Regions from separate parts of the Novosphingobium sp. YAF33 genome, predicted to be linked through region 2. Evidence: predicted binding sites of a transcription regulator. Region 2 holds the regulator's gene; each other region holds the start of a gene.
The links. Region 2 encodes LexA, which represses DNA repair genes until DNA is damaged. Its sites were predicted from a motif close to GTTCCNCNCTTGTTCT; they were not measured.
Positions count from the first base shown of each region.

Region 1 (5,950 bases), on a different contig from region 2:
ATTCCGGCGCGGAACTGGCGCGGCAGGGCGTCCTGTTCTTCAGCTTCAACTACCGCATCGGTCGCTTCGGGACTTTCGCGCATCCGGCGCTTACCCGGGCGGCGGAGGACGGCGGCATGGGGGGCAACTACGGCTACATGGACCAGCTGGCCGCGCTGCGCTGGGTTCAGCGCAACATCGCGGCTTTCGGGGGCGATCCGGCCAATGTCACCATCATCGGCGAGAGCGCCGGCGGCATGTCGGTGAACAATCTCGTGACCTCGCCCGAGGCCGATGGCCTATTTCACAAAGCGGTCGTGATGTCGGGCGGGAACGGCACGAGCCTGGCCAATCCGGATCTTGCCGCGACCGAAGAGATCGGTGGCCGCTTCGGGCAGTCCAAGGGCATCGCTCCGGGCGACCCGGAGGCCCTGGCGAAATTGCGCGGATTGAAGGCCGAGCAAGTGATCGACGGCCTCAATCTCGCGGCGCTGTTCACGCCGCCCGGGGGCTTGCGGACCTTCGCCAGTCCCTTCTCCGATGGCCGCATAGCGGTGGACCAGCGCAAGGCTTATGAAACCAACCGTTTCCACCACGTTCCGATGATGATCGGCGCGACCAGCGACGACATCGGCGGCGTCAGTGGCGGCATGGTAGCCGGCGCGCGGCAGATCTCCGGCCTTGTCGCCAAGGCGGGCGTTCCGGTCTACGAGTACCGCTTCTCCTACGTTGCGTCCTCGCTGGAAGGCGGCGGCAAGGGTGCCGGCCACGCTACCGACATCCCGTTCTTCCTCGATACCCAGGCGGTGAAATATGGAGACCGGACCAGTGCGCGGGACAAGGCGATGGGCCGGATCGTCAGCGCCTATCTCGTGAATTTCGCGCGGACCGGCGATCCCAACGGCGCCTCCTTGCCGAAGTGGTCGCCGCGCGCCGGGGAGGGCGGGGATCTTCTCGACTTTGCAGCCGATGGCACGGCGCGCTTCGAGCGCGATCCGTGGATCGAGCAGATTCGCGCGGCGCCGGTAAAGACCGGCCTCTGAAATTGCATCAAGCTGGCAGGTTGGCCCGCGTCAGCCTGCCGGTTTGACGAAACTGTCGAGCACGCGCTTGAGCCCGGCCTGTTCGAATTCGATCTCCAGCTTGTTGCCTTCCTGGGAGATCACCGCGCCGTAGCCGAACTTCTCATGAAACACGCGGCTGCCGATTTCGATGTCGGTGCGCGGTTTGGCCGCGAAGCTGGCGGCACTGCGCGTCGATTCGGCGATCTTGCGCGGCGTGGTATCGAATTCCCGGGCTGCGGCGCGCTGCCACCCCGGGCCGCGCGTCACCGTGCGGGCGGGCTGGGCGCGGGCCACTTCGGCAAAGGGATCCGCCATTTCGGACCACTGCGCCCGCCAGAGCGAAGCGCCGCCGGTCAGCGTGGTTTCGCTCTCGACGTGATCGTCCGGAAGTTCGGCAATGAAGCGCGAGGGGATCGAACTGGTCCACTGGCCGTAGATCCGCCGATTGGCCGCGTGCAGGATCGTGCACTTGCGCCGCGCGCGGGTGATCGCGACGTAGGCGAGCCGGCGCTCTTCCTCCAGGCTGGCCAATCCGCCTTCGTCCATCGCCCGCTGCGAGGGGAACACGCCTTCCTCCCAGCCGGGCAGGAACACATGCTCGAACTCGAGTCCCTTGGCCGCATGCATGGTCATGATCGTGACCTTTTCCTCGTCGGAGGCGGCGTCGTTGTCCATCACGAGGCTGACGTGCTCGAGGAAATCGCCGAGCGTTTCGTATTCCTCCATGGCCCGCGCCAGTTCGACGAGGTTTTCGAGGCGTCCGCTGGCTTCGGGCGTCTTCTCGGCCTGGAGCGCGTCCGTATAGCCGCTCTCATCCAAGACGGTGCGCATGAGATCGGCTGGGTTCTCGGTGCCGGAAAGGTCCCGCCACCGCGCGAAGTCGCGCATCAGCGACAGGAACGTGCTGCGCGGGCGGGCCGGCAATTCGTCGCTGTCGGCGATCTCGATCGCGGCCATGGCAAGCGGGATGTTCCGGCGCCGAGCGAGCGTGTGCAGCGCCTCCAGCGCCTTGGCGCCCAGGCCGCGCTTGGGGGCATTGTAGATGCGCTCGAAGGCAAGGTCGTCCGCCGGCTGCGCGATCACGCGCAGATAGGCGAGGGCATCGCGGATTTCGGCGCGTTCGTAGAAGCGGAAGCCGCCGACGATGCGATATTTCATGCCGATCGAGATGAACCGGTCTTCGAATTCGCGGGTCTGGTACTGTGCGCGCACGAGGATGGCCACCTGGTCGAGCGGGGCGCCTTCGCGCTCCAGCCGCTCGATCTCGTCGCCCACGCGGCGCGCTTCTTCGGGGGCATCCCAGACGCCGATCACGCGGACCTTGTCGCCGGGATGGCGCTCGGTCCACAGCGTCTTGCCGAGGCGCTGGGTATTCTCGCCGATCAGGCCCGAAGCGGCGGCGAGGATCTGCGGGGTGGAGCGATAGTTCTGCTCCAGCCGGATCACCTTGGCGCCCGGAAAATCCTTTTCGAACTTGAGGATATTCGCCACTTCGGCGCCGCGCCAGGAATAGATCGACTGGTCGTCGTCTCCCACCACGCAGATGTTCTTGCGCTCCTGCGCGATGAGCCGGAGCCACAGGTACTGGACCTGGTTGGTGTCTTGATACTCATCCACCATCACGTATTTGAACCGCTGCTGGTACTGTTCCAGCACCTCGCGGTGAGTGCGCAGAATGTTGAGCATGTGCAGTAGGAGGTCGCCGAAATCGCAGGCGTTCACGGCCTTCAGGCGGTCCTGATAGAGCTGGTAGAACTTCTGCCCGCGGCCATTGGCATAGGCCTCGTTCTCGCCTGCATCGAGGTCGGCCGGGTTGAGGCCGCGATTCTTCCAGCGATCGATGCAACCTGCAAGCTGGCGGGCGGGCCAGCGCTTTTCGTCCAGCCCTTCGGCCTGGATGAGCTGCTTGAGCAGGCGCAACTGATCGTCGGTATCGATGATCGTGTAGTTGGGTTGCAGCCCTACCAGTTCGGCATGGCGGCGCAGCATCTTGGCGGCGATGGCGTGGAACGTGCCCAGCCAGGGCATGCCTTCCACGGCCGGGCCGATCAGGTGCCCCACGCGCTCGCGCATTTCGCGGGCGGCCTTGTTGGTGAACGTGACGCAGAGAATCTCGCTCGGCCAGGCGAGGCGGCTGCGCACCAGATGCGCCAGGCGGCGGGTGAGCGCCGCCGTCTTGCCCGTGCCGGCCCCGGCCAGCATCAGCACCGCGCCTTCGGTGGTCAGCACGGCCTCTCGCTGCGGCGGATTGAGCCCTTCCAGCAGGGGGTCCGAGGAGGCTTCGGGCAGGGAGGATTGCAGATCGTTCACCCGTGAACATCTAGGGAACGGGATGTCGTGGCGCAAGGCCGGTTCGTCGCAGCCCCGGAACAATCCCCCGGCGCCGGGAGTCGCCTAGTCACGGAAAAGAATAACCAGAAACACGAGCAGATGGAGAGTGAGTCATGCACAAATATCTCCTTTCGGGTGCGGCAGCCCTGGCCATCCTGAGCATGTCCGGCGCCGTCCAGGCCCAAGACACCGCTGGGGCTACCACGACGGACACTGCCGGCGAGATGCCCCCTGTGTCTGAAGCCCCGCCGCCGCCCGCAACTCCTTCCGATTCGAGCATGCCCTCGGGCATGGCCGGGGCCAAGCCCATCACCTCCTCGACCATGACACCGGACCAGAAGTCCATGTACGACGCCTGGCCGGCCGCCCAGCGCGCGGATTACGACTCGTGGACGCCGGAGTATCAAGCCTATTACTGGAGCCTCACGGCGCCGCAGCAGAAGGGCTACTGGGCGCTCACCCCGGACCAGCGCGGGCAAATCTACAAGATGACCCCGGAGCAGCAGGCGATCGCATGGAACTCGATATCGCAGCAGATGGCCGGCAAGACACCGACGACGCCCCCGGCACAGGCGAACCCTCCGGGTGAAGGCATGCCGACGACCGGCGTTCCCGATCCGCAATATGCCGACCAGACGGTGCGCCCGGCCATGCCGGCCGACCAGACCTATCAGGGCGGTCCCTACAAGGGCGCAATGACCCCGCCGCCTGCGACCGCGATGAACAAGGATTATCCGGTCTGCAGCAAGACCGTGAAGGACGGCTGTCGCAATCGCGGCGGCAAGTAAGCCGGGCGAGACCGTCCCGAACCTTGTCCGGGACGGTGCTGCCTTTTAGCCGACGGGCCGCAGCAGATGCAGGCGGGCCTTGCCGACATCGCGCGAGCTTTCGAGTTCGAAGCCCTTGATGGAAACGGCTTCCGTCTTGGCGGTCTCCAGGCTGACCCAGGTCTGTTCGCCGATCCAGCCGAGCCGCGCGAGCTTGTCGATCGCGACTGCGCCGGCGCCCGTCTCGTAAGGTGGGTCGAGCAGTACGAGGTCGAGTGTTCCCTTGGCGGGGCCGAGCGCCATGACCGACCCGGCGCGGACGTCGCTCCGGCCCTGGGCCTGAAGATTGGCGATATTGGCGCGAATCGCGCGAACCGCTGCCGGGTCCTGGTCGACGAAGAGGCAATGGGCCGCACCGCGCGACAGCGCCTCAAGGCCCAGCGCACCCGATCCCGCGAAGAGATCCGCGACTTTCAGACCCTCGAATGTGCCGAGCCGGCTGGCCAGCATCGAGAACAGCGTCTCTCGCGTGCGGTCCGCCGTCGGCCGGGTGGTATCGCCTTCGGGCGCTGCCAGCTTGCGGCCTCGCCATTCGCCCGCGACGATGCGCAGGCCCGTCTTCACGGCTGTGCCCCTGGCCGCGGGCCCCTTCACGACTTGATGCTCGGCAGGGTCTTGCGGAAGTTTTCGAGATCGCGCTGAGTGACCTCGAAGGCCATGCCCTTGGGCAGGTCGAGCAGGCGGAAAGGTCCGTAAGACGTGCGAATCAGGCGGCTGACCTGCAGGCCGAGGTGTTCGAGAACACGGCGGACTTCGCGGTTCTTACCTTCCGTCAAAGTCATCTCGATCCACTGGTTGCGCCCGGTGCGGCGCTCCATGTTGGCGTCGATCTTGCCGTAGACCACGCCTTCGATCTCGATGCCTTCGATCAGGTCTTCGAGCTGTCCCTGGCTGATGTCGCCGAAAGTACGGGCGCGATAAGTGCGGGGCACGCCGGTGGCGGGCAGTTCCAGCTCGCGCTTGAACTCGCCGTCATTGGTCAGCAGCAGCAGGCCCTCGGTACTGAGATCGAGACGGCCTATCGGCATCACCCTGCCGCTGCCTTCGGGCAGGGCATTGCGCAAGGCGGTGTAGATCGTCGGCCGGCCGGCGGGATCACGCTCGGCGGTGAGCAGGCCGGCGGGCTTGTGGAAGGCGAAGAGGCGGGTTTCCTCGGCCTCGCGGACCGGGTTGCCGTCCACGGTGACGCCCTTGAGGTTGGCGAGCACGGTCGAGGGGGTCTCGATCACGTCTTCACCCAGCTTCACGCGGCCTTCGATGATCAGGCGTTCGGCTTCGCGGCGGCTGGCGATGCCGGCACGGGCCAGCAGCTTGGCGATGCGTTCGCCCTCGCGCACGGGCAACCCGGCGGACTTGGGTGTGGGCGCTGCCGCCTGGGGCGCCGAGCGGGGGGGCTTGCGACGCGGGCGTTCACTGTCGAAGCGGCCGGAATCCGACGGACGGGGACCGCGCGGCGCATAAGCGCTGCCGCGCGATTCCTGCTCGCCGAAACGAGCGCCGGGGCCGCGGCGCGGCGCGGCGTCACGCGCCGGAGCGGTGGTGCGGGCAGAGCGCTCGCCGCGTGCCGGGGCGCCATCGCGCGATGGCCGATCCTCGCGGAAAGGCCGATCCTCGCGGAAGGGACGGTCACCGCGTACGGGACGGTCGCCACGATCAGGGCGTTCGGTGCGGGCCGGACGATCATCGCGCGAACGACGTTCATCGCGCACGGGGCGTTCGTTACGGCCGAAGAGCTTTTCGTCACGGCCG
Region 1 is NZ_JBFRCW010000015.1:9,801-15,750, forward strand. It holds gene AB4Z00_RS22515 (carboxylesterase/lipase family protein) at 1-1,022, shown strand, start outside; gene AB4Z00_RS22520 (ATP-dependent helicase) at 1,053-3,353, opposite strand; gene AB4Z00_RS22525 (hypothetical protein) at 3,488-4,162, shown strand; gene rsmD (16S rRNA (guanine(966)-N(2))-methyltransferase RsmD) at 4,208-4,765, opposite strand; gene AB4Z00_RS22535 (pseudouridine synthase) at 4,792-5,950, opposite strand, start outside.
Region 1: the regulator LexA is predicted to act here: its motif matches at 3,357-3,372, upstream of AB4Z00_RS22520 (ATP-dependent helicase).

Region 2 (5,950 bases):
TCCTCGGTCGTGAGGTAGCAGCGATAGGCGTGGCCGTTAGCCAACAGATCGGCGGCCACTTCAGCATGGCGGTCCGAACGGGCGAACTGGAACACCGCCGGTTCGTCGCCATCGAGGCCGAGCCAGGTCAGTCCGTCGAAGATCGCCTCGATCGCCGGCTCGGTCGAGCGCGCGCGGTCGGTGTCCTCGATGCGAAGCAGATACTTGCCGCCGTGGTGACGGGCGAAGAGCCAGTTGAAGAGTGCGGTACGAGCGCCTCCGATATGGAGATAACCCGTGGGCGAGGGGGCAAAGCGCGTGACGACGGCCTTGCTTGCCACCGCTCCGCTCGATGCACTGCCGCTTGCCATTCTAATAACCTTCCTGTCCTATGCTCGTCATGGCCAGCCACGCCGCCACGACGGTTGATTTCGAGCGTCCGGTTTTAGCCGGAGGCGCTGCATTGCAGCATCGCCCATGGATCAGCAAGAGCCACTTGTCGAGCGGTTTGGCGGGTGTCGAGTGTTTTCTTTCGAACTGCAGTTTCACCAGAGCGCCGTGGCTGGCCGTGGCCTTTGGAACTGGCGCAATTGCTTGGTTTTTCCTGTCGTCTGCAGCGACATGGGTAGCCCTTTGCGTAGTATGCGTCGCGATTGCATTATTCGCATTGAACTGGCACGTGGGCTCGGCTCGGTTCCCTTATATCAGACAGGCGATCCTTTCGCTATCGCTGGTCGTCCTGGCAGGGTGCCTATCGATCTGGACCCGGTCGGAAATCGTCGGGCAACCGGCCATAGAGCGGACCATGGCGGGCATCTTCACGGCCCGGGTGCTGTCGCTCGAAGAGCAGCCGGCGCTGCAGCGAGATCGGCTGACACTGGCGTTGCGAGAGCCACGAAGCGGGCGGTCCATCAAAGTCCGGGTCAACCTGCCGACCGCGCTGCGGGAACAGCCGCTGAGCACCGGTGCGGTCATTAGGTTCCGCGGCCGGCTTACCCCTCCGGCATCACCCATGTTCCCTGGTGGATACGATTTTGCGCGCGGGGCCTGGTTTTCGGGCCTGGCAGCCACGGGCTCGATTACATCGCCGGTCGAAGTGATATCGCTCGGGCGTGGAGGCGATTGGCTCGCCGACCAGCGTGCCGCGTTGTCCCGTCATATAACGATGCGTCTCGCAGGGTCGCCGGGCGGTATCGCGGCAGCGCTGACGACCGGAGACATGGGCGCGATCGGCCAGGATGATGCCCAGGCCATGCGCGATGCGGGCCTGGRCCACCTTCTGTCGATCAGCGGACTTCACGTGAGTGCCGTGATCGGCTGCGTCTATTTCGTCGTATTGCGCCTTCTGGCCCTTTTCCCGGCACTGGCCCTGAGGGTCCGCCTGCCGATACTGGCCGCAACATGCGGCGCGGCCGCGGGGCTGGGTTACACGCTGTTGAGCGGCTCGCAGGTTCCTACCATGCGCGCTTTCCTGGGCGCTCTGCTCGTTCTCGCTGCCATGGCATGGGGCCGTGAAGCGCTGTCCATGCGCTTGCTGGCGGTGGCGGCTGTCATCGTGCTGCTCATCTGGCCCGAGTCGGTCGTCGGTCCCAGCTTCCAGATGAGCTTCGCGGCGGTGATGGTTTTGGTGGCACTCGGCAATGCAGAGCCGCTGAAGCGCTGGTTGGCACCCCGGGAAGAGGCCTGGCCTTTCAAGGTCATGCGCCACCTCACGATGATCCTGATCACCGGCATTGTGATCGAATTGGCGTTGATGCCCATCGCCCTGTTCCATTTCCATCGTGCCGGCCTCTATGGTTCTGTCGCCAATGTGATCGCGATCCCTTTGACGACGCTGGTCATCATGCCTTTCGTCGCCCTGGCGCTCCTGCTCGATGTGGTTGGGCTTGGAGGTCCGGTGTGGTGGCTGGCGAACCACGCTATCGACGCCCTGCTGGCCATCGCCCGCTTCATAGCCGCGGAACCGGGAGCCGTTCGGGTGATGCCCACGATGAGTGGGTGGCATTTTGCGTTGTTTGTTGCTGGAGGGCTCTGGCTGGGCCTTTGGGACAGTCGCATCCGGCTATGGGGGATTTTGCCTATAGCTGCCGGTTTCTTCGGCTTGATGCTCATTCCGGTTCCGGACATGATGGTTTCGGGCGATGGCCGCCATGTGGGCTGGATCGATCCCGAGAGCCATCGGCTCGTGATGCTCCGCGCCGGTTCCGGGAACTACGCCCTGGACAACCTCATGGAAGTTGCCGGGACGCGAGAGGTCCCGGTCAATGCGCAGACGGCGCCCGGAACGCGATGCAACGCGGACTTCTGCGCCGTCGAGCTACGTCACGGCCAGGGGGCTCGGCATGTGTTGATCGCGCGGGGGAGGGCCATCGTCCCCGAGATGCAACTGGCCGAGGCGTGCAGGTGGGCCGACGTGGTGATTGCCGAGCGCCGCCTGCCGAGGACCTGCCGGCCGAAGTGGCTCAAAGTTGATCGCCAGATGCTGGATCGAACGGGCGGGCTGACTATCGATCTTGCAAGCCGCAGTGTGACGACCGTGGCGGAGGGGCAAGGAAACCATGGCTGGTGGAAACCCGCTACGCCGGCCATGATCGAACGCAAGGGATGGTATTAGCGACCGCTGGCCTGAGGAGGGCGAACAGGGCGCCCTCCTGAAACGGATCAATGATAGCGGCGCAGCAGACCTGCCAGCTTGCCCTGGACTTCTACTTCGTCAGGTCCGTAGATCTGCGGTTCGTAAGCGGCGTTCGCGGGATCGAGGCGCACCATGCCATCTTCCCGGCGCAGATACTTGAGCGTCGCTTCCTCGCCCCGGACAAGGGCGACGACGATCTCGCCATCCCTGGCCGTGGTGGTCCGCTTTACGAGTGCGAAATCTCCGTCGAGAATGCCGGCATCGACCATCGAGTCGCCCGAGACTTCCAGCGCATAGTGATCGCCTGCACCGAGCAGGGCCGCAGGCACCGGCAGCGAGGACTGGCCTTCCAGGGCCTCGATCGGCACGCCCGCGGCAATACGACCATGAAGGGGGATTTCGATCACATCGTTGGCGGGCCTGGCGACCGCCGCCGGACGGGACGGTGCGGCGTTGCCGCCACGCGCCGCCGATACCGCAGCCGCGGTCTTGGCCGGCTTGCTCGTGGCGTCTTCGGGCTGGCGGAGCACTTCGAGAGCGCGGGCACGGTTGGGAAGGCGGCGGATGAAGCCACGTTCCTCCAGCGCGGAAATCAACCGATGGACGCCCGACTTCGACTTGAGATCGAGCGCTTCCTTCATTTCCTCGAAGCTGGGGGAAATGCCGCTTTCTTCAAGCCGGACCTGGATGAACCGGAGCAATTCGTGCTGCTTGCGCGTCAACATCTGCTTAGCCTCATGTGTTCTGTGGCACTTGGCCTGAATCGCCCGACGAACCGGCCCCGGCTGACTTGATGTGTCGTTCAGGGAACTTGTCTGCGAACAATGAGGGAACAATTATGCAACGAATAGGGTATCGTCAAGCAATACCGCCATTTTGGAGCAAGAACACCTGAACGGGATCACCGCGATCAGCGGCGAGGGCATGCGCCGACCGGTCGATCAGGACATTGCTGGCGGCAAGCGAGGACAAGGCGCCGCTATCCTGTAGCGAGAGGGCATGGACCGCCTCACCATCCCAGGATCCCCGCAGGAATTCGCGGCGCGCACCCCCCGTCCTCAAAGGTGCCGAAAGCCGGGTGGCAATCGCGCGGGGTAAGGGCTGCGCGGCGCCCAGAAACGCGCGCAATACGGGGAGAACGAAGAAATATGCGGTCACCAGGCTGGACACGGGATTGCCGGGAAGCCCGATCACCAGTTGACGACGCCCTGCCGTCTGCCGTGTCGCGACCATGAGCGGCTTGCCGGGTTTGATCGCGACGCGCCAGAAGTCGATTTCGGCGCCCCATTTTTCCAGTGCCGGCCGGAGAAGGTCGTGATCGCCCACTGACGCTCCCCCGCTCGTCACGATCACGTCGGCATCGGCGGCCGCGTCGAAGGCGGCGACCAGAGCGTCCAGATCGTCGGGGATTGGTCCATTTCGATTTGCATCGACGGGAACGCTACGCGCTAGAGCGGTCAGCATGGCGCCGTTGCTGGCGGGTATCTGATGGGCTGCGCAGCATTCGGGATCGCCGGACAATTCATCGCCGCTATCGATCACGGTGAGCCGGGGGCGGCGGCGGACGGCGAGATGTCGGTGGCCCGCCGAAATGGCAAGACCGGCCTGTGCCGGCCCGATCAGTGCCCCGGCGGCCAGCAGCGGCGCTCCATCGGCGAAATCCATGCCGCGGAAGCGGACGTGCTTGTGGCCTGGTGAGGGCGCCTCTCCCGTGAGGGCGAGGCGATCGCCCTCACGGTCGACATCCTCCTGCAGGATCACGGCCCGCGCATTGTCGGGCAACAGGGCGCCGGTGGATATCCGCACGGCTTGGCCCGGATCGACGGCTGCACCGAAGGGCCGTCCTGCCGCGCTTTCACCGATCAACTGCCAGGGTCCGGACAGGTCCCCTTCGCTTACGGCATAACCGTCCATGGCGGAGATGTCGGCGGCGGGCTGGACCCGGCGTGCCAGCAAGGGGGCCGCGAGATAGCGACCCAGCGCACCGTCGATGTCGACGTGCTCGACGGGCCGCGGCTCGACCAGCGCAAGCAGACGGGCCTGTGCCTCTTCCAGAGCGATCGGCGGGATCATCGCGGCGATGTCTCAAACCGCCAGTCGCCCGATTTGCCGCCACGCTTTTCGATCAGGCGAATGTCACCGATGACCATGCCCTTGTCGAGCGCCTTGGCCATGTCGTAAATTGTAAGCAGAGCCACGGAAACCGCTGTAATGGCTTCCATTTCCACCCCGGTCTTGCCGCTCAGCGATGCAGTGCCCACGGCCAGCACGGCGCTGTCCTCGAACGTGAAATCCAGGTTTACGGCGTCGAGCGTGAGGGGGTGGCACATCGGGATGAGGTCCGCCGTCTTCTTGGCGGCCATGATCCCCGCGATGCGCGCCGTTCCCAGCACGTCGCCTTTCGGTGCATTGCCGGCGCGGATCGCTTCCAGGGCCGAGGCGCTCATCGTGATCCGTCCGGACGCCACGGCGACCCTGCGGGTCGCGGCCTTGGCGCCAACGTCGACCATGCGGGCCGAGCCTTCCGCATCGATGTGAGTAAGGGACTTGCTCAAGCGCGGGCTATCCTCAATCTGCGAAGAGGAGCTGGCGGGTTGCCGCTTGGACATCCGCCTGACGCATCAGGCTCTCGCCAACGAGGAAAGTACGGGCGCCGCAAGCCGACAGCCGTTCCAGATCGGCGTGAGTGTTGATGCCGCTTTCGCTCACGAGCAGGGTGCCGGCGGGCGCCAGCGGGGCGAGGCGTTCCGTCGTCGAAATATCGGTCGCGAACCGCTTGAGATCGCGGTTGTTCACGCCAATGAGGCGCGACTTGAGGCGGCTCGCCCGCTCCATCTCGTCTTCGTTGTGGACTTCGACCAGGCAGTCCATCCCGCGCTCACGCGCCGCAGCCTCGATTTCGGCCATAAGCACGTCGTCCAGCGCGGCGACGATGATCAGGATCGCGTCGGCGCCGATCGAGCGCGCCTCTGCGACCTGCCAGGGATCGATCATGAAATCCTTGCGGATCACCGGAAGCGAGCAGGCGGCCCGGGCCTCGACGAGGAAATCTTCATGGCCCTGGAAGTAGGGCGCGTCGGTCAGCACCGAGAGGCAGGCCGCACCGCCGCGCTCATAAGCGATGGCATGTTCGGTGGGGCGAAAATCAGGCCGGATCAAACCCTTGGAAGGCGAAGCTTTCTTGATCTCCGCGATCAAGGCGAATTCGGTCTCCGCCTTCCGGCGCAGGGCCGCCTCGAAGCCGCGAGGTGCGCTCTGTTCGCGGGACCGGGCGTCCAGGTCATCCAGCGTCGCGAAACCCTTGCGCGTTTGCACTTCAATGCGCTTGGTGTCGCA
Region 2 is NZ_JBFRCW010000003.1:203,987-209,936, reverse strand. It holds gene gltX (glutamate--tRNA ligase) at 1-350, opposite strand, end outside; gene AB4Z00_RS08150 (ComEC/Rec2 family competence protein) at 371-2,593, shown strand; gene lexA (transcriptional repressor LexA) at 2,641-3,339, opposite strand; gene AB4Z00_RS08140 (molybdopterin molybdotransferase MoeA) at 3,473-4,687, opposite strand; gene moaC (cyclic pyranopterin monophosphate synthase MoaC) at 4,684-5,169, opposite strand; gene trpC (indole-3-glycerol phosphate synthase TrpC) at 5,183-5,950, opposite strand, start outside.

Region 3 (5,950 bases), on a different contig from region 2:
TGAGGCTGTTCTTGCTCTTGAGCACTTGCTTCAGCGTGCCTTCGGCCACGACTTCGCCGCCGTGGACACCGGCGCCGGGGCCGAGGTCGACGATATGGTCGGCGGTGCGAATGGCGTCCTCGTCATGCTCGACGACGATCACGGTATTGCCCAGGTCGCGCAGGCGCTTCAGCGTTTCCAGCAGCATGTCGTTGTCGCGCTGGTGGAGGCCGATCGAGGGTTCATCGAGCACGTAGAGCACGCCCGAAAGGCCCGAGCCGATCTGGCTGGCCAAGCGGATGCGCTGGCTCTCGCCGCCCGACAAGGTGCCGGAAGTACGGTCGAGGTTGAGGTAATCGAGCCCGACGTTGTTGAGGAAGCCCAGCCGCTCGTTGATTTCCTTGAGGATGGCCTTGGCGATCTGCTGCTGCTGGCTGGTGAGCTTGCCCTCAAGCTCCCCGAACCACGCGAAGCCGTCCGACACGGAGAGGCGCGCGGCATCGGCGATGTCGCTGCCGGCGATCTTGACCGAAAGCGCCTCGGGCTTGAGGCGCTTGCCCTCGCAGGTCTCGCAGGGCTGCGCGGTCTGGAACTTGGACAGTTCCTCGCGCATCCAGGCGCTGTCGGTCTGGATCATGCGGCGGTTGAGGTTGCCGATCACGCCCTCGAACGGCTTGTTGACGGTGTATTCCTTGCGCCCGTCCTTGAAGGTGAGCGGCACGGCCTTACCCGCGGTGCCGTAGAGAATGACGATCTTCACCTCGGGCGAGAGCGCGTCCCACGGCGTGGTGAGGTCGAACCCGAAGTGCGCGGCCAGGCTGGAGAGCACCTGCATATAGTAAGGCGAAGGCGGGTTGGACTTGGCCCAGGGCACGATGGCGCCCTGCTTGAGGCTGAGATGCTCGTTCGGCACCACCAGTTGCGGGTCGAACAGTAGCTTCTCGCCCAGGCCATCACAGGCCGGGCACGCACCCTGCGGCGCGTTGAACGAGAACAGGCGTGGCTCGATCTCCTCGATGGTGAAGCCGCTGACCGGGCAGGCGAACTTCTCGGAGAAGACGATGCGGTTGGCGGGCAGGCCCGCGCCCTTGAGCGTCTTCTTGCTGCCCTTCCCCTCGTCCTCGCGGCCCGGAACCACGCCGTCGGCAAGGTCGATATAGGCCAGCCCTTCGGCCAGCTTCAGCGCCTGTTCGAAGCTGTCGGCAAGGCGGGTCTGGATGCCGTCCTTCACGGCGATGCGGTCCACCACGACTTCGATGTCGTGCTTGTACTTCTTGTCGAGCGCGGGGGCGTCCTCGATCGCGTAGAGTTCGCCGTCGATGCGCACGCGGGTGTAGCCGGCCTTCTGCCACTCCGCCAATTCCTTGCGATACTCGCCCTTGCGGCCGCGCACGACCGGGGCGAGCAGGTAGGCGCGGGTGCCTTCGGGCAGTTCCATCACCCGGTCGACCATGTTGGAGACGGTCTGCGCCTCGATCGGCAGGCCGGTGGCGGGCGAATAGGGAATGCCCACGCGCGCCCAGAGCAGGCGCATGTAATCCCAGATCTCGGTCACCGTCGCCACCGTGGAGCGCGGGTTGCGGCTGGTGGTCTTCTGCTCGATCGAGATGGCGGGGCTGAGGCCGTCGATATGCTCGACATCCGGCTTCTGCATCATCTCCAGGAACTGGCGCGCATAGGCCGAGAGGCTCTCGACATAGCGGCGCTGCCCCTCGGCATAGATGGTGTCGAAAGCGAGGCTGGATTTCCCCGAGCCGGAAAGCCCGGTGATGACGATCAGCTTCTCGCGCGGAAGCTCGATGTCGAAGCCCTTGAGGTTGTGCTCGCGCGCACCGCGCACCGTGATGTGGGAGAGACTCATGGAGGTGACGTGTTCCAGATTTGTTCGCAAAGCGCAAGCAGCCGCGACCAGAGCTTTTGCTGCAGGGACGGGACCTCATGTGGGAACCGGCTGCCGGATTGCAACGGTTTGCCCTGCGCATCGCGGCGGCCGCCCGGCCGGCGATGTCATCCGTCGGCCGAACTATGCCGTTCGACGATCCGACCCAATGGATGACTTGAATGCGACGAGGTTAAGAGTAATAGAGAAGTTGCCCGGTAATAATAACCGACTCACCTTTTGCCGCATGGTCAACAAGACATACAAGTAAATGTCCAGACATTGCTCAAAAGCCAAGGCGGGATCGAAGGGGCAAGACTAAAGTATATACATGTTCAATGGAGTCGACACACTCCCCGCGACGTTACCGTTGTTTGGGAACGACTTTTCTCATCGATTGAGGTCGCGTTGCAGTTCGCGTTTCGCGGGCCGTGGGGGCTTGCGTGCGGAGATCTGCACTCTTGAGCAACAGGAGAATGCAATGACCAGGATTCACACCGCTTTCGCCGCCATCGGCATGCTGTTCGTGGCGACCTCGGGGCTTGTCGCCCCGGCCCTTGCCGACGTGGTCGTCAAGGACGGCTCGCTCCGCGACGTTCCGCATCGTGAGGTGCGTTACGGCGACCTCAACCTCGATACCCAAGCGGGTATCGATACGCTCAATACCCGGCTGGAAGTTGCCGTTCGCGCCGTTTGCGGACCGCTTGAAAGCAACCAGCTGGATCAACTGGCCCGCGTCCACGACTGCCGCGATGCCTCGCTCGACCGGGCTTTTGCGGCCCGCGATGAAATGATGGCGACGCGGATGGCCGCCCGCGAAAACCCGGGCCAGCTGGCGGCAGCCACCCCCAGCCTCGCCGTCGTGGCGCGCCGGGGGAAGTAGGCACACCTTAGTCTCAGACTCCGCCGAGGAAGCCGCTGACGGGAAAGTTCCTGTCGGCGGCTTCTTTTTGCCGCCATCCGGCGCACGCCTCGCGCGCCTCGTCGTGCACGCCTGCCGCTCGTCGCATATCGAATTGCCTCCGGCCCCGCGCCTCGCCAGGGATCGCCAGGGATCGCCAGGATCATCCAGGGACGGAGACGAGAACAATGAGGGGCCGCAAGACGGGTACGCGTATCCTGCTGGCGCTGGGCACGCTGGCGCTTTGTGCGCCGGGCTTTTCCGGTACCGCGCGGGCCGACGATCCCAACGACCGCATGAGCGCCGAGGACATTGCCCGCGACGCCGCGATCATCCGCAAGCTCAATCGTGACCAGCTGGACTATGTGCGCAAGCGCGATGCGCAATACGCTTCCGGCTGGAAAGCCTATCGTGCGCGCCAGGGCGGCGGGGACGAGCAGGAAGACGAGGCGACCGGGCAATATGCACGCGGCGACTATGCCGGCGACGAGGACGGCGAGCCTTATGCGCGCCGGGACGAACGCCCGGCCTCTTCCAGCCCTTCGCGCGCTTATGCCCAGGCCCGCCGCGACTACGAGGCCGATCTGGCGCAGTGGCGCCGCGACGTCTCGGCCTGCCGCGCGGGTGACTATTCGCGCTGCGAGCGCTGACACATACCAGGGACCGGCGCCGAAACACCGTTTCGGTCGCCGTGCCGTCATCTTTCCGTGGCTTTCCGGAAACATGACCAGACCGGCCCTGATTCTTGCCCTGCTCCTTTGTGGATGCTCGCCCGACATCGCCGCGCACCGGATCGGCAGCGCGGAGGCAGGCGAGGCACCGCGGCTGACCGGCCAGCCCTGGGCCTTGCACGAATTGCAGGGGCACCGCGTCCCCCACCGCACGAACGGGGGGAAGGGTGCGCGCACCGCCGCCACCCTGCACTTTGCGCGGGACGGTTATGTCTCCGGCACCTGGTCCTGCAATTCCGTAAGCCAGGGCGATCTTCGCTGGACCGGCGTTCCGGGCGAGCCCTTTGGCGGGCTGAACCGGGACGGCAAGTATACCAGCATCAGCACGGCGGCGGGTTGCGGCAACACCAGGGCTGAACTCATGGCTACGCGGTTCTGGGGCCTCATGCTTTCCGCCCGCACCTGGACCATTGTACAGGAGCGTCACGGTTCGCACCTGCGCATCGACTTCGTCGACGGCACTTCGGCGCTGCTGGTGCCGATCGCCAAGACGCCCGGCGCCTGAGCGCACCTGGCCCCCCTTCTTGAGCGCCCTTCCTTGAGCAATGGCCCAGCCGTGTTAGACTTGCCGTGAGAAGACCGCGCACGGCATGGCGGGCGCACACTTCCAGGGGGCAGTCATGATGCCGACAGACGCTGCGGATTTCCTGTGATCGGCCGCTGCCCGTGACGCCTGCGGCACCCGCCAACGCCCGCATCCGTGACAGGATGCTGACCGCCGTCGACCTCGCCGCCACTTTCGTGCTCGCGGCCGAATGCGCGCTGACCGGGGTGCAGGCCGATCTCGACCTCTTCGGTATCCTGGTGCTCGCTTTCGTCGGTTCCGTCGGCGGCGGCGTGATCCGCGATCTCCTGCTGGGCGAACACCCCCCGGCGCCGCTGCGCGACTGGCGCTATGCCGCCCTTGCCCTGGCCGCGACCGCGGGGGTGATCGCGGCATCCCTGATGCTGGGGCCGGTGGCGAATGTCACCCCGCCGCTCGCCATCGACATGTTCGAGGGCGTGGGCCTGGCGCTCGCTGCCGTGGCCGGCACCCGCAAGTGCCTGGACTACGGCCTGGACGGCGCGCCGGTCGTCGTGATCGCCACGATCAACGGATGCGGCGGCGGCATCCTGCGCGACGTGCTGATTGCGCGGGTCCCGCATGTCCTGCATGAAGACTTCTACGCCACCGCCGTGCTGGCGGGCGCGACGCTGATGGTGGTCCTGATCCAGCGCTTCGGCCTGCGCCGGGACGCTGCCGGCATCGTCGCCGGCATCGCCATCTTCTCGTTGCGCGCGGCGGCGCTGCTGGAGGCCTGGCGCCTGCCGCATCTGCGTTAGGACAGGCCCGGAAGACCCCGCCGAGCCGGCGGAATGCGCCGGAAAGGCGCTGCATGGGAGACGAGTCATGATGCCGAAGTTCACCGTTCGGGGCCGGATCGCCAGGCCCGTCGCGGACGTATTCGAGGCCGTTGCCGATCCTGCCGTTCTGTCCGAGTTCTTCACCACTGGCGGCGCCAGGGGGCGGCTGGAGACAGGCGCCGTCGTCACCTGGGACTTCCACGACTTTCCCGGCGCCTTCCCGGTCCATGTCGTCGAAGCCGAACCGCCCCGCCACATCCTCTTGCGCTGGGGCGGTGACGAGGCCGCCGTTCTGGCCGATGCCGAGGGCGAGCACCGCACCCTCGTCACCCTGGCCTTCGAGCCGCTCGAGGATGGCCGCACGCTCGTGCAGATCAGCGAGGAAGGCTGGTCGGAAACGCCGGAGGGGCTCAAGGCGTCCTATGGCAATTGCGAAGGCTGGACGGGCATGCTGGCAGCGATGAAGGCCTGGCTGGAACACGGCGTCCGCCTGCGGGAGGGGTTCTACAAGTAGCCCGCCGCCGCTTGCCTCTCCCGTCCCGCGCCCTAAAAGCGCAGGACATGAACAAGCCTCTCCTCGCGCTCTCCACCGCGCTGCTCGCTGCCGTGTCCCATCCCGCCATCGCCCGGGAGGCCATCGATGCCGACCGGATCGTCGCCGATGTCAGGACGCTCGCATCCGATACTTTCGAGGGCCGCGCGCCCGGCACGGTGGGCGAGGAAAGGACCATCGGCTACCTGATCGCGCGCTTCCAGGACATCGGCCTCCAGCCCGCCGGGCCTGACGGACAGTGGGTGCAGAAAGTGCCGCTGCTCCACACCCGCCTTGCCGCGCCGAAGACGCTGGCGTTCTCCGGGCCGAAGGGTGCCATGCCGGTGACCGTCGCCAAGGACATCTACATCTCCACCGTCCGCCCCGACGACTCCGCGCGCATCGCGGGCGCGCCGGTGGTCTTCGTCGGCTACGGCGTGAACGCACCGGAGCGCGGCTGGGACGACTTCAAGGGCATGGACCTCAAGGGCAAGGTCGTGGTCTTCCTCATCAACGACCCGGACTTCCACGCAAAGAAGGGTGAGCCCGCCGCCGGCAAGTTCGGCGACCGGACGATGACGTAT
Region 3 is NZ_JBFRCW010000001.1:191,398-197,347, forward strand. It holds gene uvrA (excinuclease ABC subunit UvrA) at 1-1,840, opposite strand, end outside; gene AB4Z00_RS00895 (UrcA family protein) at 2,340-2,741, shown strand; gene AB4Z00_RS00900 (hypothetical protein) at 2,948-3,409, shown strand; gene AB4Z00_RS00905 (hypothetical protein) at 3,483-3,995, shown strand; gene AB4Z00_RS00910 (trimeric intracellular cation channel family protein) at 4,157-4,813, shown strand; gene AB4Z00_RS00915 (SRPBCC family protein) at 4,881-5,348, shown strand; gene AB4Z00_RS00920 (M28 family metallopeptidase) at 5,396-5,950, shown strand, end outside.
Region 3: the regulator LexA is predicted to act here: its motif matches at 1,852-1,867, upstream of uvrA (excinuclease ABC subunit UvrA).